Regions from separate parts of the Kitasatospora sp. NPDC002040 genome, predicted to be linked through region 3. Evidence: riboswitches for the same ligand, from Rfam matches in the RefSeq annotation. Region 3 holds a riboswitch; each other region holds the start of a gene.
The links. A riboswitch is a leader RNA that binds a small molecule or an ion and turns the genes downstream of it on or off. The one in region 3 is predicted to bind cobalamin.

Region 1: it holds a riboswitch for cobalamin, as region 3 does, so the genes downstream of both, ABT118_RS19245 (cobalamin biosynthesis protein) here and metE (5-methyltetrahydropteroyltriglutamate--homocysteine S-methyltransferase) in region 3, are expected to answer to the same signal.
Region 2: it holds a riboswitch for cobalamin, as region 3 does, so the genes downstream of both, ABT118_RS12030 (ribonucleoside-diphosphate reductase subunit alpha) here and metE (5-methyltetrahydropteroyltriglutamate--homocysteine S-methyltransferase) in region 3, are expected to answer to the same signal.

The regions. Positions count from the first base shown of each region.
Region 1 is NZ_JBEOXV010000007.1:225,657-227,848, reverse strand. It holds gene ABT118_RS19250 (YidB family protein) at 301-717, opposite strand; cobalamin riboswitch at 842-1,041, shown strand; gene ABT118_RS19245 (cobalamin biosynthesis protein) at 1,123-2,064, shown strand; gene ABT118_RS19240 (cobyric acid synthase) at 2,061-2,192, shown strand, end outside.
Region 2 is NZ_JBEOXV010000003.1:383,170-385,361, reverse strand. It holds gene ABT118_RS12035 (GNAT family N-acetyltransferase) at 269-763, shown strand; cobalamin riboswitch at 1,029-1,157, shown strand; gene ABT118_RS12030 (ribonucleoside-diphosphate reductase subunit alpha) at 1,324-2,192, shown strand, end outside.
Region 3 is NZ_JBEOXV010000002.1:827,248-829,439, forward strand. It holds gene ABT118_RS09020 (phosphatidylinositol-specific phospholipase C domain-containing protein) at 1-604, shown strand, start outside; cobalamin riboswitch at 717-953, shown strand; gene metE (5-methyltetrahydropteroyltriglutamate--homocysteine S-methyltransferase) at 1,116-2,192, shown strand, end outside.

The DNA of each region.
Region 1 (2,192 bases), on a different contig from region 3:
CAATGCTGACGCCCGATCAGCCCTCCTACTCGGAGGTAGGCACACGTTCGATCAACCAGTACGTCCGCCCGGGGCGCTGCTCCGCCGCGCGGGCGGTGCCGACTTCGGTCGGGCAGGGCGCCCCGACGGCGGAGCCGCCCGTCCGCAGCACCACGAGCCCAGGTCTGCTTGCCGAAGAGCTGCTCGAGTGTCGCGGGGCTCGGCACACGTTCGATCAACCAGTGCCTCACCCGGGGCCCAGGGCGCTGCCGAGGTGCGGCTCCGCCGCGCGGGCGGCGCCCCGGGCTTGTGGGTGAGGTCTCAGTTCTGCTTGCCGAAGAGCTGCTCGAGCGTGGCCGGGCTCGGCACCTCGCCGCTCGGCGTGAGCTGGTCGACCGCGCCCGGGAGCTGGGCGGCGAGCCGGTCGGCGGCCTCCTCGCGGGAGAGGCCGGCCTGCTGCGCCAGCGCGTCCAGCTCCTGGTCGGGCAGGGCGGCGGCGAGTTCGGCGCCGCTCACCGGGTGGTTGTCGCCGGTGCCGACCCAGGACTGGGCCTGCGACCCCAGCCCGCCCTGGGTCAGCTGCTGCAGCAGCGCGCCCAGGCCGCCGGACGCTCCCTTGCTGCCGCCGAGCGCTCCCAGCAGCAGGCCGAGCAGATTCCCCGCACCCCCGCCTCCACTTCCGCCCCCGCTTCCCCCGCCGCCGAGCAGTCCCCCGAGAAGTTTGCCGAGATCGGTCATGACCGTCCTCCAGTCCGGACGCGGACCTGCGCCGCGCCAGGGCCAGCTTCACCCGGCCCGGCACCCCCCGCACGGCGGGGCGAACGTCCGTGTGACCAACCCCTCCGCGCCCTTTGTTGACGGCCGATCGAGGCGCGTGATGGGATCCTTCAGCCAAACGGAGGCAAGTAGAGGAAGCCGGTGCGAATCCGGCGCGGTCCCGCCACTGTCACCGGGGAGCACGCTCGACATATGGTCACGACGGCCCGCCCAGGCGGCTGTTGGAAGGCCCGAGGGTGTGTCGGACCCGGAAGCCAGGAGACTCTCGCCCCCGGTACGTCGATCCAGGGCGCGGACCCTGAGTGAGGACACGCACGCCATGCCGCCTGCCCAGGACCGCGACGACCTCCCCCCGTCGTGCGCAGGCTGACCCCCGCGCTCCCCTTCCTGCTCGGCTCCGTCACCGGCTACCTCGCCGACGCGCAGTTCGCCGACCCCCGCCGGGGCCACCCCGTGGCCGTGTTCGGCTCGGCCGCGTCCCGGCTGGAGCGCCGGCTGTGGCGCGACCACCGTCCGGCCGGGGCCGCGTACACGGCCGCCTGCGTGGGCACCGTCGCGGCCGGGGCCGTGCTCGCGGAGCGGGCCCTGAAGGACGCCCCGGTCGCCCGGGCCGTCCTCGCCGCCGCCGCGACCTGGACGGTGCTGGGCGGCACCTCGCTGACCCGGGAGGCCCGCACCATCGGCCGTTCGCTCCGGCAGCACGACCTGGCCGCCGCCCGCGAGCGCCTGCCGCACCTGTGCGGGCGGGACCCGAGCGCGCTGGACGGGCCGCAGATCGCCCGCGCCGTGGTGGAGTCGGTGGCCGAGAACACCGCCGACGCCGTGGTGAACGCGCTCACCTGGGGCGCGCTGGCCGGCACGCCGGGTCTGCTCGCCTTCCGGGCCGTCAACACCCTGGACGCGATGGTGGGCCACCGCTCCCCGCGCCACCTGCGGTTCGGCTGGGCCTCGGCCCGCCTGGACGACCTGGCCGGGTGGCCGGGTGCCCGGCTGACCGCACTGCTCACGGTGGCGGCCGCGCCCGAGCCGCGCACCGCCTGGCGGGTCTGGCGCCGTGACGGCTCGTCACACCCCAGCCCGAACGCGGGCCAGGCCGAATCGGCCTTCGCCGGAGCACTCGGCGTCCAGCTGGGCGGCACGCTGCGGTACGGGGAGCGTGTCGAGCACCGGCCGGTACTCGGCGGCGAGCTGCGGCCGGTGACGGTCGATGACATCGAACGGGCCTGCACGCTCTCCCGGCGGGTCGGCGCCCTGGCACTGGCGGTCACCGTGACCGGCCGGGCACTGTACTCGTGGAGGAAGCGATGAACGCTCTGCTGGTCGCCGGGACGACCTCCGACGCGGGCAAGAGCGTGGTCACCGCGGGCATCTGCCGCTGGCTGGCCCGACAGGGTGTCAGCGTGGCGCCGTTCAAGGCGCAGAACATGTCGCTGAAC
Region 2 (2,192 bases), on a different contig from region 3:
CGTTTCTGCCACTCGTCCCGGCGCCCGGGCGGCGGGACAGTGAGGACATGGACTCCTCGACCGTCGCAAGCACCCTGGCCCTGCTCGGCATCCTCGGCACGTTCGCCCTGCTGGGCGTGCTGGTGGGCCGGGACGTCGACCGCAACTCCCGGCACGGCCGGGACAACTGGCACCGCCCCGGCGGCTACCCCTACGACCCCGCGCCCGGCGCCCGGCTGCAGGGCACCCTGCCCGCCCCCTCCGACCCCGCCCCCGGCACACTGTCGCCATGGACATCGTCATCCGCCGCGCCGTCGAAGCCGATCTCGAAGCAGTCGGAGCGGTCACCCTCGAAGCCTTCGTCGGCGACGGCCACAGCCCCGCGGACGGCCCCTACGCCGCCAAGCTCGCCGACGCCCGGCCCCGGTTCGAACAGGCCGAGCTCCTCGTCGCGGTCGACCCTGGCAGCGGACAGCTTCTCGGCTGCGTGACCTTCGCGGTCGGCGGCACCGGCTTCGCCGACATCGCCGCCCCGCACGAGGGCGAGATCCGGATGCTCGCGGTCGGCGGGGCGGCCCGCGGCCGCGGCGCCGGCGAGGCGCTCGTCCGCGCCTCGATGGCCCGCAGCCGGGAGCTCGGACTGACCGCCATGGCGTTCTCCACCCGGCCCTCGATGACCTCGGCCCACCGCCTGTACGAACGCCTCGGCTTCCGCCGGGCCCCCGAGCGCGACTGGGAGGTCCGCCCGGGGGTGCTGCTGCTCGTCTACGTCATCGACCTCTGACCGCCGGCACCTGTGGCGGACCGCGCCGGGCCAGTCCCGGTGCGGTCCGCCACATTCTGCTGCCCGCAGGACCCGCCTGCGGATACGGCGGGTACGGAGCGGGCCGCCCCCGGTAGGGCCGTACCGCCCCCCGCCCGTCCGGTGCCCTTTGCGCGCCCGAGGGTGTGCGCCGGACGGCCCCCCGTCGCCGCCCCCGAACCCGCCGAGGAGTCAGCCCGACACGCTGCGCGCACAAGATGTGGGGTTACATCTTGGATGGACTACAACATGTATGCTCGCTCTCGCTGTCGAAGCAGGGGAACCCGGTGCGAATCCGGGACTGCCCCGCAGCGGTGAGCAGGCGCCCCAAGGGGTGCCCGTGAGTCCGATGACCTGCCGACGGTGTGCCACAGGGCTTCCCCGCAGACGCCATGCAGCACAGCAGTAACGTCCGGGCCTCGCGGGTGGGCCAGGGGGGTTGAATCGCGCACGCCGTCGGGCGTTGCGCGCGCTCCCCTGTGCCCCAGTGGTCCGGTAGCCCCCTCGCCGACCGCCGCCGCCAGGAGAGAAGCGCCTTGACCATCGCTGCCTCAGTTGCCCTGCCCTCCCAGGGTTCTGCCGACTCCGCACACACCGACCCCGGTGCTGCGCTGCTTCGGCTGCTCACCGACCGCAGCATCGACCTGCCCCAGGTGGACCCCGGCCACGTCGCGGCCGCTGCGCTGCGCGGCCGGAACGCCAACTCGGACTTCGCCGAGCTGCGCGGGCTGGCCGTGGAGGCTGCCGCCTCGATGATCGCCGAGGACCCGCAGTACTCGAAGCTCGCCGCCCGCCTGCTCGCGCTGGAGATCCAGGACGAGGCGATCGGCCAGGGCGCGGTCTCCTTCTCCGCCTCGATCGTGGTCGGCCACACCGAGGGCCTGATCGGCGACATCACCGCCGCCTTCGTGGCCAAGCACGCCGACGCCTTCGACGCCCTGATCGACCAGCAGGGCGACGACCGGTTCGAGTACTTCGGCCTGCGCACCGTGCAGTCCCGCTACCTGCTGCGCCACCCGATCACCCGCAAGGTGATCGAGACCCCGCAGCACTTCCTGCTCCGCGTCGCGGCCGGCCTCGCGGTCGGCGACACCGAGCAGTCGGTGGCCGAGGTGGCCGAGCTGTACACCCTGATGAGCCGCCTGGAGTACCTGACCTCCTCGCCGACGCTCTTCAACTCCGGCACCAAGCACCCGCAGATGTCCTCCTGCTACCTGCTGGACTCGCCGCTGGACAACCTGGACTCGATCTACGGCCGCTACGCGCAGATCGCCCGGCTCTCCAAGCACGCGGGTGGCATCGGCCTCTCCTACTCGCGCATCCGCTCGCGCGGCAGCCTGATCCGCGGCACCAACGGCAAGTCCAACGGCATCGTCCCGTTCCTGCGCACCCTGGACTCCTCGGTTGCCGC
Region 3 (2,192 bases):
CGTCAACGAGCGGCTGATGGACTACTTCAACAGCGGTGGCGGGAAGGGCCGCCTGGGCATCGTCATGATGGACTTCCCCGGCTGGGCCCCGGTGTACGACCTCATCATGCGCAACCAGGACCTCAAGTCCCGCGAGGGCGACCCGGCGATCTGGCGGGTCAGGGCCGACAAGAGCTACGCCGACACCAAGTACGGCCGCTGCATGGTCCGCGGCCCCGAGTTCGACGACAACGCGGACGGCGGACTGGTCACCCAGCGCGCCTGCCAGGCCACCGCCCCGAGCAGCCACCAGTGGACCGCCACCGACCCGAAGGACTCCTTCGACGGCAAGGGCTACTACTGGCTCAAGGCCGCCAACGGCAAGTGCCTCACCGTGCCCTACAACAACGGCACCCCGCCCGGCGCCGGCACCCAGCTGTTCTGGTGGCCCTGCGAGACCCGCTGGTTCTCCGGCAGCCAGATGTGGAACGTCATCCCCACGCCGCTCCCGGACGGCACGGGCTACAAGTTCATCAACTACTGGACCGGCCTGTGCCTGATGGTCGACCCGTCCACGGCCGCGCAGTCCGGCGGCAAGGTCGTCCAGGGCAGCTGCCCGCGCTGACGGCTGCCCGTCCCGCGGGGGTGACCCGCGGGACGGGCCCGTTCGGGCATCGCCTGCGTCTCGGAGTGCGGACGGGGTGGCGGGTTGTGCTCCTGGTGCCCCGGTTTCGTTCTATGGTGGCCCTGTAGCTGGTTCGCGCTGCCCGCCAGGCAGATGCGTCGTAAGAGGGAACCCGGTGAAGCCGATCGATCGGCCAGTCCGGGACTGCCCCGCAGCGGTGAGTGGGAACGACCGCCGTCATACGCACTGGGTCCGGAACGGGCCTGGGAAGCGACGGCCAGTAGGTGACCGCCCTTCCAGGGCGGCCGTGCCCGCGAGTCCGAAGACCTGCCCGCTGCCCGCACGCGACCTTTCGCGCGCGGAGATCTCGGTGACCTCGTGGGCGGGTCGGCGGACGGCAAGGCGGGCTCGGCGCTGTTGACGCGCAGACGGTCCCGTCCTGTTCCGTACCCCTTCGCGCCTGACGTCCCGTCATCGGGGACCAGGAGACAGACTCGCGAAGGAGAGTCCCTTGACAGTGCGTTCCGCCGCCACGGCAACCCGGGCCACCGTGCACGGCTACCCCCGCCAGGGCCGCAACCGGGAGCTCAAGAAGGCGATCGAGGGGTACTGGAAGGGCACGGTCACAGCCGAAGCCCTGCTCACCGCCGCCGCCGGGCTGCGCCGGGAGAACTGGCAGCAGCTCACCGAGGCCGGCCTCCACGAAGTGCCCACCGGTGACTTCTCGCTCTACGACCACGTACTGGACACCACGGTCGCGGTCGGCGCGATCCCGGCCCGCCACCGCGCGGCCGTCGACGCCGACGCACTCGACGGGTACTTCGCGATGGCGCGCGGCACCCAGGAGGTCGCGCCGCTGGAGATGACCAAGTGGTTCGACACCAACTACCACTACCTGGTGCCCGAGTTGGGCCCGGACACGGTCTTCACCGCCAACCCCGCCAAGGCCGTCACCGAGCTGCGCGAGGCCGTCGAACTCGGCCACCGGGCCCGGCCCGTGCTGGTCGGCCCGGTCACCTACCTGCTGCTGGCCAAGCCCGCCCCGGGCGTGGCCGCCGACTTCCAGCCGCTCACCCTGCTGGACCGGCTGCTGCCGGTCTACGCCGAGCTGCTGGCCGAGCTGTGGACCGCCGGTGCGGACTGGGTCCAGCTGGACGAACCCGCACTGGTCCAGGACCGCACGCCGGCCGAACTCAACGCCGCCGCCCGGGTCTACCGCGAGCTGGGCGCCCTGACGGAGCGTCCGAAGCTGCTGGTCGCCAGCTACTTCGACCGCCTCGGCGAGGCGCTGAAGGTGCTGGCCAAGTCGCCCGTCGAGGGCCTCGCGCTGGACTTCACCGGCCCCGCCGCCGCCAACCTGGACGACCTGGCCGCCGTCGGCGGCCTGCCCGGCAAGCGCCTGGTCGCCGGCGTGGTGGACGGCCGCAACATCTGGATCAACGACCTGGAGAAGTCGCTCGGCACCCTGGCCACCCTGCTCGGCCTGGCCGACCGGGTGGACGTGGCACCGTCCAGCTCGCTGCTGCACGTACCGCTGGACGCCACCGCCGAGCGCGACCTCGACCCGCAGATCGCCCGCTGGCTGGCC